3 regions of the Pseudomonas sp. CM25 genome follow, and region 2 is predicted to be linked to each of the others. Evidence: riboswitches for the same ligand, from Rfam matches in the RefSeq annotation. Region 2 holds a riboswitch; each other region holds the start of a gene.
The links. A riboswitch is a leader RNA that binds a small molecule or an ion and turns the genes downstream of it on or off. The one in region 2 is predicted to bind cobalamin.
Positions count from the first base shown of each region.

Region 1 (4,715 bases), on a different contig from region 2:
CGGCCGAATATGTGCGACTCACGGTTGTCCATCAAGGCCGCCACCAGTAGCTCGGCACAGTCGTTGATGCCCTCCACCTTCAGTTTCATGAAGGCATCGGAGCGCTCGCCCAGCGCCTCGGCGGTACGCACTCGCTCCGCCTCCACCAGTGCCTGGATACGTGTACGCAGGTCACGCTGGGTAATGCGGATGAAGCGCCAGGGCTGCATCAGCCCGACACTGGGTGCCTGGTGCGCGGCAGCCAGCAGGCGGCCAAGCAGTTGCGGCGCTACCTCGCCAGCGGCGAAATGGCGCATGTCGCGGCGCTCGCCGATGGCCCGGTAAATGGCGGCGCGCTCGGCGTCGCTGAAGGCGTGCTGGCTCATGGTCGCAACAGCGCCGCCGCCGCGTCCGGGTTGGAGGGGAAGTAGAAGTGCACGTAGGAAGCCGTCAGCCGCCCCAGGCGATACACCGCTTCATTGCCCCGCCCGCCGTTGGGGCTCAGGCCGCGAGCGATCGGTTCCTGCGTGGTGCTGGTCAGCGAGTGGTGATAGGTGTGGCCACGCAGGGTGCCTTCCGGCAGCGCCACTGCCTGCAGGGCCAGCGCTGCCAGGCGCTTCTGCATGGTTGCCTCGCCGGGCAGCAGGCCGAGCAGTTCGGCACGTTCGCCGGCCACATCGGTCAGGGCATCAAGCAGGTACAGCATGCCGCCGCACTCTGCCAGCAGCGGTTTTCCCTGGGCGTGATGGGCACGGATCGCCTCGCACATCGGCGCGTTGGCAGCCAGGGCGTGGTGGTGCAGTTCAGGGTAGCCGCCCGGCAGGTAGAGGCTGTCGACCGCAGGCAATTCGCGGTCATGCAGCGGCGAGAAAAATTCCAGGTGTGCACCCTGGTTGCGCAGCAGTTCGAGGTTGGCGCCATAGGTGAAGGCAAAGGCTTCGTCCCGTGCGACACCAATACGCACGCCGGCCAGCAAGGCAGCACTGGCTTGTGGCTCGGGCGCGGCAAAGGCCACTGGCGGCGGCAAGGCAGCATCGCAACTGGCGCCCAGCGCCTCGGCGGCGGCGTCCAGGCGTGCGTCGAGGTCGTTCAGCTCGCTGGCCTGGACCAGGCCCAGGTGACGGCTGGGCAGTTCGATGCCACGCTCGCGCGACAAGCCACCGTACCAGCGCAAGCCTTCGGTCAGGCTGCCCTCCAGCAGTTGCGCGTGGCGCAGGCTGCCGACACGGTTGGCCAGCACGCCGGCGAATGGCAGGTCGGCCTGGTAACGTGCCAGGCCCAGGGCCAATGCGCCGAAGGTCTGAGCCATGGCCGTGCCATCGATCACCGCCAGCACCGGCACGCCAAAGTGGCGCGCCAGGTCGGCGCTGGACGGCGTGCCGTCGAACAGCCCCATTACCCCTTCGATCAGGATCAGGTCGGCGTCACCTGCGGCTTGCCACAACAGGCGGCGGCTTTCCTCGGCACCGATCATCCACAAATCCAGTTGATAAACCGGCGCACCGCTGGCACGTTCCAGAATCATCGGATCGAGAAAATCTGGCCCGCATTTGAACACCCGCACCTTGCGCCCGTGGTTACGGTGCAAGCGGGCCAACGCAGCAGTAACGGTGGTCTTGCCCTGGCCCGAGGCCGGTGCCGCGATCAACACGGCGGGGCAATGACGGGGCTGGTTCACAGTTCTACGCCCTTTTGTGCGCGGATCCCGGCCTGAAAGGCGTGCTTGAGCATGCCCATTTCGGTCACCGTGTCCGCCAGCTCGATCATCTCGGGCTTGGCCGCACGGCCGGTGACGATCACATGCTGCATGGGCGGACGGGCCTGGATGTCGGAAAGCACCTGGTCAAGGTCGAGATAGCCATGCTTGAGGGCGATGTTCAGCTCATCCAGTACCACGAACTGCACGCTCGGGTCCTGCAGCAACTGGCGCGAAACGGCCCAGGCCGCTTCGGCGGCGGCGATATCACGCTGGCGGTCCTGGGTCTCCCAGGTAAAGCCTTCGCCCATCACGTGGTAGCGCACCTGCTCGGGGAAACGCCGGAAGAACAGCTCCTCACCGGTGCTGTTACGGCCCTTGATGAACTGCACCACGCCACACTGCATGCCATGGCCCAGGGCGCGCGCGAGCATACCGAAGGCCGAGCTGCTCTTGCCCTTGCCATTGCCGGTCAGCACCAGCAACAGGCCGCATTCGTTGGGGGAATTGGCGATACGTTCGTCGATGATCGCCTTCTTGCGCTGCATGCGCGCCAAGTGGCGTTCGTCGCGTTCGGTGGGTTCGCTCATCAGGGTTCTCCGCTGGCTGGCGCCACGGCAACGCGCGACGGCAGGTAATAGGCAGGCAAACGGAGAACGCGCAGGGGCCGCGGCCGCAGGCCACGGTGCACCGCGCATCACCCTCCGTGATGCCGTTGGCAGTTTCAGGCCGGTCTCCGGGCTTGTGAGCGGGCCTTGGCCCGGGCCTGCGCGCCTTCCCGGGTGCTGGCACCCAGTGGCCCTGCGCGGCCGCGACTCACCTACCGTTGCGGGGGCAGCGCCGGAATCGCGCCCTGCTGGCGCCCACCGGCTTCCCAGTTTCACCCTGCCAGGTCGAGGCTGGCAGGGCACCTGAAACACGCGCGAAGGTTAGAGGGTTGCACCCTGAGCGTCAATCGAACCGGGACCATTGCCGTCGAACAGGCACGCCACCGCGCAATGGCCAAATCCCCAAGGTGTGCCACACTCAACCCAGTGATGGCTCATAGCCATCACCCCCGAGTGAATGGGAACACACCTGCAACAGGAGAGCGCAGCATGCGAGGCCAGATCATCAACAACCCGCGCCTGGAGTTTCTCAGCCCCGTGCTGGAGCGCTGGGTCGACTGCATCGACCGCTTCAACCAGTTTGCCGGCGATGCTGAAGCCCCTTACTGGCACGGCGCCGCTGCCAACGTCGGGCTGCTGGCAGCGGCCGCCTGGCAGGCCGAGCTGGCAGCATTGCAGCAGTTCGCCGGCAAGAAGCAGCGCGACGAAGGCGAAAACGAAGGGCGTTGCGACCTGTCGATCATCAGCGCCGAGGAGGCCCTGTACCTCAGTACAAGCCAGCGCTGGCCGAAGGTCGGCCGGCTGGACATGGCTGGCGCCCTGCAACAGACCGCCGCCCTCGCCCGACAGGTCGCCTACCCGAGCCAGTTGAAGGCGGCGGCGCTGTTCATCAGCCCCTGGAAAGCAGGCCAGCACGCCAGCCCCGAAGAACTGCAGGACCTGGTCGACGACCTGAAAACGCATACCGCCTGCGCCATCGCCTGGTACTTCCCGTATGCCTATCGCAAGCTGCACAACGAGCAAGGCCAGTACTTCCCGGGGGTGGCGCTGCTGCTCAAACAAGCCTGAGCAGCGGGACGGCCACAAGATCAGGCCGGGAAGAAACGATCGACCAACTGCGGGCTACCCAGGCGCTCGAGGTAGGCATCCCTGGCAAACACCACGCCAGTGCGCAAGTCATACACCGGACCTGAAGCCGGCTTGGGTACCTGGCGCAACCGGACATTGACAAAGCGGTAGTCCGCCCCGGTGATCTGGCCTATATGCTCGATCTGGAAATAGGCGCCAGGCATGAACAAGGTTTCGGCTTCCTCCTTGTAGGCAGAGAACGCCGTGACCGGAACGCCACTCGAATACGCGCCAGCAGGTAGTTCGAACACCACTGAACTTTCATCGAACACACCGAGTTCCCCCGTACTGGCCATGTCATCCGGGTCGGCGGCGAACTTGCGCATCATGTATGGGTTTTCGGTGAAGGATGAGAGATCGGTGTTGACCAATGTATCGCCTACCTTGAAACGCCCACTGCAAAAATGCACGCCACTGGTGCCTCGTACCCCGTGCCCGCCGCGGTAAAGGGGGACTGCAGCATCCCGGGGCAGGCGCTCCATACTGGTTGCAAGCTTGTTCAGGTAGCGGACCGACGAGCTGGTTCGCTGCCCCTCACGCAGGAAACTGTTGATCGAATCATCATGCGTGTAGACCTCGATCAGGCTGTTGTTGTAGCCCGCGCCCTCCCGGTAGGTGTATTGCGCCTGCCCCTCGTACTCGACGTATTCGTATCCCTGGGAATCGGATAACGGATCGCCCCCGTCAGGCACCAAGGCGATATCCGCTGAATCCAGCAGCGCCTGATGCCGCAAGAACGCCTCAGTGGAGATTGCAGCACTACGCTGCTGGTTACTGCGCATGTACTCGTCCCAGAATGGCGATGTCTCACTTGCCAAGCCGTCGTCAGGGGCCCCACCCGTCAGCCGCGGCGGTTCGAGCATCTCCCATTCGCCACTACCTGACAGGCGCACCGGGCGTATGGGGCTGAAGGCGAACGGGTTGCCCGGGTCAACCACCAGCCAGTGCTCGAGCTCGCTGCTGTAGCGCACCCGGTACGGCAGGCCACCCAGGTCAATCCAGCATTCGCCATTGGCGCCAAGCCGGATGCCCTTGAGCTCGTCGGCGCCAAGCGGCTTGCCCGCCAGCAGTACATTGGCCTCCTGCCCCTCCAGCACCTGTTCAGGCGCGGGTGCCACTTGCCAGCCGGCCAGTGAAGCCTCTGCCTCGTGAAATGCGGGTCGATACGACAGGGCTCTGAGCGTGCTCGCAGTCTTGGCGTCGACCTCGACCATGCCCAAGGCCGCGAAGATACTGTCGAAAATCGCTGCCCCCAGCGCTGCCTCGCGGCCCTCGCGGGTACGGGCATGCAGGCCCTGGTCGAT
Region 1 covers NZ_JABMCW010000096.1:10,868-15,582, forward strand. The annotation lists gene bluB (5,6-dimethylbenzimidazole synthase) at 1-365, opposite strand, end outside; gene HP546_RS12780 (cobyrinate a,c-diamide synthase) at 362-1,657, opposite strand; gene cobO (cob(I)yrinic acid a,c-diamide adenosyltransferase) at 1,654-2,265, opposite strand; cobalamin riboswitch at 2,385-2,605, opposite strand; gene HP546_RS12790 (hypothetical protein) at 2,773-3,351, shown strand; gene HP546_RS12795 (hypothetical protein) at 3,372-4,715, opposite strand, start outside.
Region 1: another riboswitch for cobalamin. It lies ahead of cobO (cob(I)yrinic acid a,c-diamide adenosyltransferase); the one in region 2 lies ahead of HP546_RS04520 (TonB-dependent siderophore receptor).

Region 2 (4,715 bases):
TATGCTGGCGGGCTTATGCCATGGCGCATGGCCATTTTTCGACAAGTAAACGTCCATGAAAATTGCACTCGTACTTATCTTCGTTTTCTCGATCGCCTATGTTCACCTGCGCGGCCGGGTGCGTCACAAGCTGACCCGCCAACTGGGTGACCACTCCAGCTTCCTGGCGCCGGTCAACGCCTTCCTTTACCTGTTTTCCAGGCACCCGGCCAAGCCTTACCTGCCGGTCGAAGCCTTTCCCGAACTGAAGCCGCTGCAGGACCACTGGCAGGAAATCCGCGAGGAGGGCCGCCAGCTGCTGCACGTGGGCGCAATCAAGAAGTCCGACAATTACGACGACGTCGGTTTCAACTCGTTCTTCAAGACTGGCTGGAAGCGCTTCTACCTGAAGTGGTATGGCGAAAGCCACCCGTCGGCAATGGCCCTGTGCCCGCGTACCACCGAATTGCTGCAAGGCATCGGCACGGTCAAGGCCGCCATGTTCGCCACCTTGCCACCAGGCGCCAAGCTGGTGCGCCACCGTGACCCGTATGCCGGCTCGTACCGCTACCACCTGGGCCTGGACACGCCGAACGACGATGGCTGCTATATCGACGTTGACGGCGAGAAGTACTCCTGGCGCGATGGCGAGGGGGTGATCTTTGACGAGACCTATATCCACTACGCGGCCAACAACACCGAACACAACCGCATCATCCTGTTCTGCGACGTCGAACGCCCGCTCAAGTACCGCTGGGCCACGGCGTTCAACCGCTGGTTCAGCCGCAAGGTCATGGCCGCCGCAGCAGCGCCCAACGGTGCCGGCGACAAGACCGGCGGCATCAACCGGCTGTTTACCCGCATCTACAAGATCCGTGAGCGCGGCAAGGCGATGAAAAAGCGCAACCGCACACGCTACTACCTGGAAAAGTGGGCAGTGGTCGCCGCGCTGCTGCTGGTGTTCATCTACATCTGACCGGCAACGCAGGCCGTTTTGCCTACGACCTGCGTACACCCACCAAAGTACAAGCCTCACACCTGCCACTCTTCGACTAGCCTGAAAGCTCCACTCGCAACCACCCCAAGGTGAAGACGATGAGCATGATGGACTGGGACGCCTACCGTAAGCAGTTGATGGCCGGCATCGGCGATCTCAAGCAACTCTCCCCCGACACCGTGGCCGGCTACATGACCGCCAGTGGTGCGGGGGCCAAGACCAACCACCTCGACGCCAAGACCCGCGAGCTGATTTCCCTCGCCGTGGCCGTGACCACCCGCTGTGACGGCTGCATCGCCGTGCACTCGCAGCAGGCGGTCAAGCATGGCGCCAGCCGCGAGGAAATTGCCGAGGCGCTCGGCGTGGCCGTGGCGATGAACGCCGGGGCCGCACTGGTCTACTCGGCGCGGGCCATGGATGCAGTGGGCAAGGCCAACGGCTGAGCACAAACGGCGCCGCCACCCTTGCGCGACGGCGCCGCGCCGCCCAGACTGGGCGGCCCAGCCCGCGCAGGAACCCGCATGATCCACATTCGCCCCATGACGCCGGAAGACTTCGAACGTTTCTGGCCGACCTTCCAGGCCACCGTCCAGGCCCGCGAAACTTACGCATTCGACCCCGCCCTGAACGCCGAACAGGCCCGCCAATTGTGGCTGGAGCTGCCATTACACACGCTGCTGGCAGAGGAGGATGGCGAGCTGCTGGGTTCGTATTACCTCAAGGCCAACGCGGCCGGCCCTGGCGCGCACGTGGGCAATTGCGGCTACATGGTCTGCGAGAGCGCCCGCGGCCGGGGCGTGGCACGCCTGATGTGCGAACATTCGCAGAAGCTGGCACGCCAGGAAGGCTTTCTGGCCCTGCAGTTCAACTCGGTGGTGGCCAGCAACGAGGTGGCGGTGGCGTTGTGGCACAAGCTGGGCTTCGAAACGGTTGGCCGGCTGCCCAAGGCCTATCGCCATGCCCGCCTGGGGCTGGTGGACTGCCTGGTGATGTACAAGTGGCTGGCCGATGAGCCGGTGACAGAGAAACCGCCGCTGCTGATCGGGCGCAAGAACATCGAAGCACGCGTGTCGCGGCGGCGCGGTCGGTAAAGGCCCTGCAGGTGCGTTTGCAGGGCCGCCGGATCAGAAGGCCAGGCCTATCTTGAAGCCGTACTCGTCGCGCTTGAGCTCGGTGTTGTCGGCCAACAGCGTCTCGTCGTCGAGCCGGTATTCGGTGCGGGTGTAGTACACGCCCGCCTGGATCGGCAGGTTGCCTTGCTGGTTCATCAGCAGGGTCACCTCGGCATAAGGGTTGGTGCGGTCTTTCATGTCCGCACTGTCACTGCCAAAGTCTTCCACCTTCAGTTTTACCCGGCCATCGAGGGTTCGCCGTACACCGGCTTCCACGCGCAAGGTGGCCGCATCGAACTGGTGGTTGTAACCCAACGCCGCCTTGGCGAACGGCGCCTTGTAGGTGAGTTCGCTTTCGATCCTGCGGTGCTCGGTTTCAAACCGTGACCACATGTAGCCGCCGCCCACGATCACATCGACGAAGTTGCGCGCATCCACCGCCGCACGCCAGCCCAGGTCCAGCCCTGCCTGCCCCTCCTTGAGTTTGTTGTCGTGCTTCTCGGCATACTTGCCTTCGGCACCCAGCTGGTAAATGAAACCGGACTCTGCGGTCATCTTGTTGCCAAAGCCGGCAAAGATGCCGCCTTCGTCAACGTGTTCGGTCTGGGTTTCACTGCCGCCCTGAAACTTGAATTCGTCGTAGGCGCCGAGAATGCCGACGGTGAACAGAGGGTCGGTGCTGGGTGCGGCATGGGCTGCCAACGGGGTGCCCATCAGGGCAAGGATGCAGGTGTGGCGGAGCAGGTTATGAGTAGGCATGCATCTATGTCTCCATGACATGTAAACGGGTAGCTAGCCCACATTCCGAAACGCCCGGCGGCGCGATAGTTCGAAAAAGCTTCAGCAAATATTCAGGAATTTGCCGTTCATCACGCGATTGCCTGTCAGCCCGATGGTTGACGACCGTGCTGTGCAGTGGTCATATGCGCGCCAGTTTCAGGTGCCCTGCGCCGCCGCGCGCAAGGTGAAACGGGAAGCCGGTGCATCGTGTTGCCCACGACAAGTCCGGCGCTGCCCCCGCAACGGTAAGCGAGCGAACCCTTCGAGATACCACTGTGCTCAGGCATGGGAAGGTGAAGGTTTCATGCCCCTCGCAAGCCCGGAGACCGGCCTGAAGCCTTGTTTGGCAACCCGCGGTGGGCGGGCGCAGGCCGGAATCCGTGCGCGCGCTCGCCTGCACGGCAAGCCTTTGCGTGTTTTCCACCGGGATGCATTCATTCCTGCAGCAGTGGAACGACATGTCCCGTATCTTCAAGCTTCACCCCCTGGCGGCCTGCCTGGCCGTCGCCCTGCCGGCCCAGGCCGATGACTTCGACCCAAAGCCTCTGGCCCTGCCGTCAACGGCCATCACCGACACGTTCGACAACCGCATCCTCGACCTCGCCACCCCGACGACGGCCGGGTCGCGCCTGGGCCTCAGTGCCCTGGAAACACCCGCCAGCACCAGCAGCATCAGCGCCGAGCAGATCCAGCAGCGCAACAACCTCAGCGTGCAGGATGCGGTAACCCGTTCACCGGGCATTACCTACATCGGCTCGCCAGGCGATGGCGGGACGGGGCTTGCAGCTCGCGGCTTCACCGGGCACGGCTCGGTGATGACGCTGTTCGACGGCGCGCGCATGTATGCCGGCGCGGGCACCCAGACATTCCCGGTCGACCCGTGGATGGTGGAGCGCATCGACGTGCTGCGTGGCCCGGCGTCGGTGCTGTATGGCGAGGGTGCAACCGGTGCGGTGGTCAATGTGATCCCGAAAAAGCCCTTCAGCGGCGACATCCGCAATCACCTGCGCCTGGGTTACGGTTCATGGGACCGCCAGCAGCTCGGGCTGGACAGTGGCGGTAGCCTGGACGAACGCCTGAGCTACCGGCTTACGCTGAACCAGCAAGCCGGCAATGGCTGGGTTGACCGCACCCCCTCGCACAGCCTGGCGCTCAGCGCCGCGTTGCGCTTCGACGCCACTGACGACCTCAGCTTCACCCTCGCCCACGAGCGCGGCGATGCCAAGCCTGCCAATTACTACGGCACGCCGCTGATCGACGGCCACTACCGCAGCAGCCTGCGCTACAAGAACTACAACGTGCAGAACGACAAGCAGCACTACGTCGATGAGTGGACCCGCCTGACCACGGACTGGACGCTGAGCGACCAGGTCAGCGCCAGCAACCAGCTGTACTACATGAAAAGCCGCCGCCACTGGCGCAATGCCGAGGCGTACAGCTGGGACGCCGCGCGCCAGCAGCTGCTACGCGGCAGCTACCTGGAGATCAAGCACAACCAGGAGCAGTTCGGCGACCGTCAGACGTTCGCCTTCGATCACAGCCTGTTCGGGCTGGCCAGCAAGACGGTGGTGGGTGCCGAGTACAACAAGGTCCGTTTCAACATCGACAGCAATGCGCCGTACGACGATGTGGGCGGCGACTACATCGACCCGTGGCAGCCGCAACCGGGCGACTTCCACAGCGCCTCGCCGCTGCGACCGCAATCGCTCGCCACCACCGGCACCTTCGCGCTGTTTGCGGAAAACCGCCTGCAACTCACCGATCGCCTGTCGCTGGTGACCGGCGTGCGCCGTGACCAGAACCATATCGACCGCGACAACCTGGGCAATGACAGCCGCAGCGACCGC
Region 2 covers NZ_JABMCW010000023.1:15,584-20,298, forward strand. The annotation lists gene lpxO (lipid A hydroxylase LpxO) at 56-955, shown strand; gene HP546_RS04505 (carboxymuconolactone decarboxylase family protein) at 1,075-1,419, shown strand; gene HP546_RS04510 (GNAT family N-acetyltransferase) at 1,498-2,067, shown strand; gene HP546_RS04515 (outer membrane beta-barrel protein) at 2,101-2,847, opposite strand; cobalamin riboswitch at 3,010-3,218, shown strand; gene HP546_RS04520 (TonB-dependent siderophore receptor) at 3,327-4,715, shown strand, end outside.

Region 3 (4,715 bases), on a different contig from region 2:
GCGCGGCACTTCGCCGTACTCGCCACGCCCGGCCTGAAATGCCTCCACGGCCAACGCGGCGGTACGGTTCCAGCCGCGAAACGCCCCGCCATGGTCACTGTCACCGTGCCCCTGGACATCGCACAGCCACAGGTCGAAATGCTCGCCCAGGCGCATCAGCAAAGGCTGATAGGCCAGGCAGCAGAAGCCGTTACCGTGCAAGAAATGCAGCAGCGGCTTGCCGCTGGCCGCGGTGCGCCAGCCACGCAGGGTGAAGCCTTCGGCACATTCGTGGGACCAGGGGATCAACTGCATGGGCTTGGGCAACTCGCGGGCTAGGAAAACGCCGATTCTACAAACAGAAGCGGGTACAGTGAAATCACCAGCAACAGGGCCATCAGGACATTGAACAGCATCAGCCAACGCGGGTTCTGCAGCAGGTTGCGCAGCGCGCTGCCAAACATCACCCACACGCCCACGCTGGGCAGGTTGACCAGGGCGAACAAGGCGGCGATGACGATCACGTTGGTCACATAGCCTTGCGCCGGTGTATAGGTTGTAATCGCCCCCACCGCCATCACCCAGGCCTTTGGATTGACCCACTGGAACGCCGCTGCGCCCCAGAAGCCCATGGGTTTGCGAGCACCGGACGAAGCCGTACCGACTGGCCCGGAAGTGGCGATTTTCCAGGCCAGGTACAGCAGGTAGGCCGCCCCGGTGTAGCGCAGCACTGTGTACAGCGGCGGCCACGCCTTGAACACCTCGCCCAGGCCCAGACCAACGGCCAGCACCATGACCATGAAACCGACGCTGATGCCCACAGCGTGAGGAATCGAGCGGCGCACGCCGAAGTTCACCCCAGAGGCCAGCAACATGGTGTTGTTGGGGCCGGGCGTGATGGAGGACACGAAGGCAAACAGCACGAAGGCGGTCAGCAGGTCGGCAGAGGCGAGCATAGGGGCGGTCCACTTTCTTTATAGGTGCTGTCACACTAACGGAGTCGCCCTCCCCTGCGACCAGTACAGTTTCATTAAATTATGTAGATACACCTCACTGTATTGCTACCCGAATCAAGGAAGCCGTCAACATGAGCGTTACCATTCGCCCTGCCGTTCGCACCGATGCGCAACAGATTCTGGCCTTCATTACCGAACTGGCCGAGTATGAGCGTGCCCGTCACGAAGTGATCGCCAGCGTCGCCGACATCGAGCACAGCCTGTTCGACGAGGGCAGCACGGTGCATGGCCTGATGTGCGAACGCGATGGCCAGGCAATCGGCTTCGCCGTGTATTTCTACAGCTACTCGACCTGGCTCGGGCGCAACGGCATCTACCTGGAAGACTTGTATATCACGCCCGAGCAGCGCGGCGATGGCGCGGGGCGGCAAGTGCTGCAGCACATTGCGCGCGAAGCGGTAGCGAACAACTGCGGGCGGCTGGAGTGGAGCGTGCTGGACTGGAACGAGCCGGCGATCGGCTTTTACCAGAAGCTGGGGGCCGAGGCGCAGGACGAGTGGGTGCGCTATCGCCTGGACGGGGAGAAGCTGGCGGCGTTTGCTCGCGGTTGATGGGGCGGGAGAGGCGCTGTTAGGGGGGGCATCAGGGCCCAGCTCATATCCCGCAATTGACGCCACGCCCGCCCCATGCTCTCCTTATGCCTGCGTTCAGGTGCCCCTTCTGGGGTGAAACGGGAAACCGGTGCGTCGCGGCCCTTCAGCAGGGTCGGACAAGCCCGGTGCTGCCCCCGCAACGGTAAGCGAGCGAAGCGTCTGTACCACTGTGCCCGTAGTTCGGCATGGGAAGGTGACGCTTTTCAGGAGCCCTGCTCTTCCTCGCAAGCCCGGAGACCGGCCTGGCGTTCATGAACACCCCGCGGTGGGCGGGCGCTGTCGCATTCCCTGGGCAATCACGCTCGGGGCTGCCGCGCTTGTCCGTTGCCCACAAAAAAGCAGAGGAACGCGTCATGCCCGTCACCAGCGCCAAGCCACACAGCCTTGCCACCCCCACCACGCTAAGCCAACGCGTCGTCATCGCCGTCGGCGCCAGCCTGCTGGGCCTGTGCCTGGTCTACTTCGCCGGTTTTTCGCACATCGAGGCCGTGCACAACGCTGCCCACGATACCCGCCACAGCGCCGCCTTCCCCTGCCACTGAGTACGCCCGATGATCACGCGCATTGCCCGTACGGCGGGCTTCAGCGGGCTGCTTGCGGCCTTGTTGCTGACCTTGTTGCAAAGCTTCTGGGTGGCCCCGTTGATTCTTCAGGCGGAAACCTACGAGTCTTCGGCCCCGGCCGCACACCACGAACATGGCAGCGAAGTCGCTGCCCATGAGCACAGCGCCGAAGCCTGGTCGCCGGAAGACGGCTGGCAGCGCGTGCTGTCTACGACCGGTGGCAACCTGGTGGTGGCGGTCGGCTTCGCCCTGATCCTGGCCGCGCTCTACAGCCTGCGCGCTCCGAAGCGCGCCAGCACGGGGGCTTTGTGGGGGCTGGCGGGCTTCGCCGTGTTCTGCCTCGCGCCAACCCTGGGCCTGCCCCCAGAACTGCCAGGTACGGCTGCGGCCGACCTTGGGCAACGTCAGGCCTGGTGGATTGGCACCGCCAGCGCCACCGCCCTGGGCCTGGCCTTGCTGGCGTTTGCCCGCCACGGGCTGCTGAAAGCGCTGGGCGCCGTGCTGCTGGTGGTGCCGCATGTGATTGGCGCGCCGCAACCGGAGGTGCACGAAAGCCTGGCTCCCGAAGCACTGCAAGCCCAGTTCAAGCTGGCCTCCTGGCTGACCAACGCCGCCTTCTGGCTGGCCCTGGGCCTGCTAAGCGCCTGGCTGTTCCGCCGCTCAAGCCAGGCCTGATGCCGGTTTTTTACGCCGGTTTTGGCTGCCGCCGGGGCTGCCCGGTGGATACGCTGCTCAGCCTTCTGCGCCAGGCCCTGGATAATCAGGGCCTGGCGCTGGCCGACCTGCACGGTATCGCCAGCATCAGCCTGAAGGCCAACGAACCGGGGTTGCAGCAACTGGCCGAACACCTCGGTTTGCCTTTGGTGCTGTACCATGGCGCGCAACTGCAACCCTACTCCCCCCTGCTCAGCCACCGTTCTGCTGTGGCCCATGCCCACACGGGTTGCTGGGGGGTGGCCGAGAGCGCGGCGTTGGCCCTGGCCAGCCAGCGGCTCGGCACCGCGCGGTTGCTGCTCACACGCCAGGTGATGGGCCCGGCAACCCTCGCGCTGGCCTGCTGAACGCTGCACCCTCATTTCTTGCAAGGACTTTCCATGACGGTCTACTTCATCGGCGCCGGCCCCGGCGACCCGGAACTGATCACGGTCAAGGGGCAACGGCTGATTCGTCAGTGCCCGGTGATCATCTACGCCGGCTCGCTGGTGCCTGCTGCCGTGCTCGAAGGCCACCGGGCCGAAACCGTGATCAACAGTGCCGAGCTGCACCTGGAGCAGATCATCGCCGCCATGCGCACGGCGCACCAGCAAGGCCAGGACATCGCCCGCGTGCATAGCGGCGACCCCAGCCTGTACGGCGCCATCGGCGAGCAGATCCGCCACCTGCAGGCGCTGGGTATCGATTACCAGATCATCCCCGGTGTCACCGCAACGGCCGCCAGCGCCGCCCTGCTCGGCTGCGAGCTGACCCTGCCGCAGGTGGCACAGACGGTGATCCTGACCCGCTATGGCGACAGCTCGCCGATGCCACCCGGCGAGCAGCTGGCGGACCTGGCGCGCCATGGCAGCACGCTTGCGATTCACCTGGGGGTCAAGCACCTCTCGCGGATCGTCGACGAACTGCTGCCACACTATGGCGCAGACTGCCCGGTGGCGGTCGTGCACCGCGCCACATGGCCAGACCAGGACTGGGTTCGTGGCAGCCTTGGCGACATCGCCGAACGTGTCGCCGCCAAGGACTTCCGCCGCACCGCACTGATTCTGGTGGGGCATGTGCTGGGCAACACTCCGTTCGCCGATTCGGCCTTGTACCGCGCAGGGCACGCCCACTTGTATCGCCCTGGCGACTGAGCATTGCCAGGCTCACCACAGGCGTAGCAGACTCCGGGTTCCCGCTTGCGAACCGGAGTCAAGCTCATGCTGGATCTACGCCCCAACTGCGAATGCTGCGATATCGACCTGCCTGGCGACAGCCCTGACGCGCTGATCTGTTCCTTTGAATGCACCTTCTGCCGCACCTGCGTCGAAACCCGCTTGCAGGGCTATTGCCCGAACTGCAAAGGCCAGCTGGTGACCCGTCCGACGCGGGTCGGCCAGGCCTTGGCCAACAACCCCGCCTCGCCCTTGCGCGTGAATAAAACACACCTCGCCTGCAATTGACCGACCAGAAAATCGACACTCCGCCTTGTTAGCGGTGATGTCTTTCCATTATTTGTAGGAATTTTCAACAAGGCACCCGAGGATTATCAACACTTCTATACTCGGCATTACCAAACTTCAGGATTGGTCGTATCTTGCAGCGCTTCCGATTAACCCGCTTGCAGACGTATTCCTGAGTGATCCAGGAAGGCGGACCACATCCTGACAGGAGTTTTCTCATGACAACCGTGCTGATCGTCGATGACCACCCGATCGTCCGGGTCGCTTTGCGCACTATCCTCGAGCGCGAGCGCTTCCATGTTGTCGGCGAAGTGGGCGACGGCCGGATCGTGGCGCAGGTGGCCCGCGAGCTGCGCCCGGACGTTGTAATTCTGGACATCGGGCTACCCGGGCTGGACGGCATGGAAG
Region 3 covers NZ_JABMCW010000105.1:11,656-16,370, reverse strand. The annotation lists partial or broken gene HP546_RS13530 (alpha/beta hydrolase) at 1-294, opposite strand, end outside; gene HP546_RS13525 (LysE family translocator) at 315-935, opposite strand; gene HP546_RS13520 (GNAT family N-acetyltransferase) at 1,067-1,546, shown strand; cobalamin riboswitch at 1,628-1,849, shown strand; gene HP546_RS13515 (CbtB-domain containing protein) at 1,942-2,130, shown strand; gene HP546_RS13510 (CbtA family protein) at 2,140-2,826, shown strand; gene HP546_RS13505 (cobalamin biosynthesis protein) at 2,826-3,212, shown strand; gene cobM (precorrin-4 C(11)-methyltransferase) at 3,246-3,998, shown strand; gene HP546_RS13495 (DUF1272 domain-containing protein) at 4,065-4,307, shown strand; gene HP546_RS13490 (response regulator transcription factor) at 4,526-4,715, shown strand, end outside.
Region 3: another riboswitch for cobalamin. It lies ahead of HP546_RS13515 (CbtB-domain containing protein); the one in region 2 lies ahead of HP546_RS04520 (TonB-dependent siderophore receptor).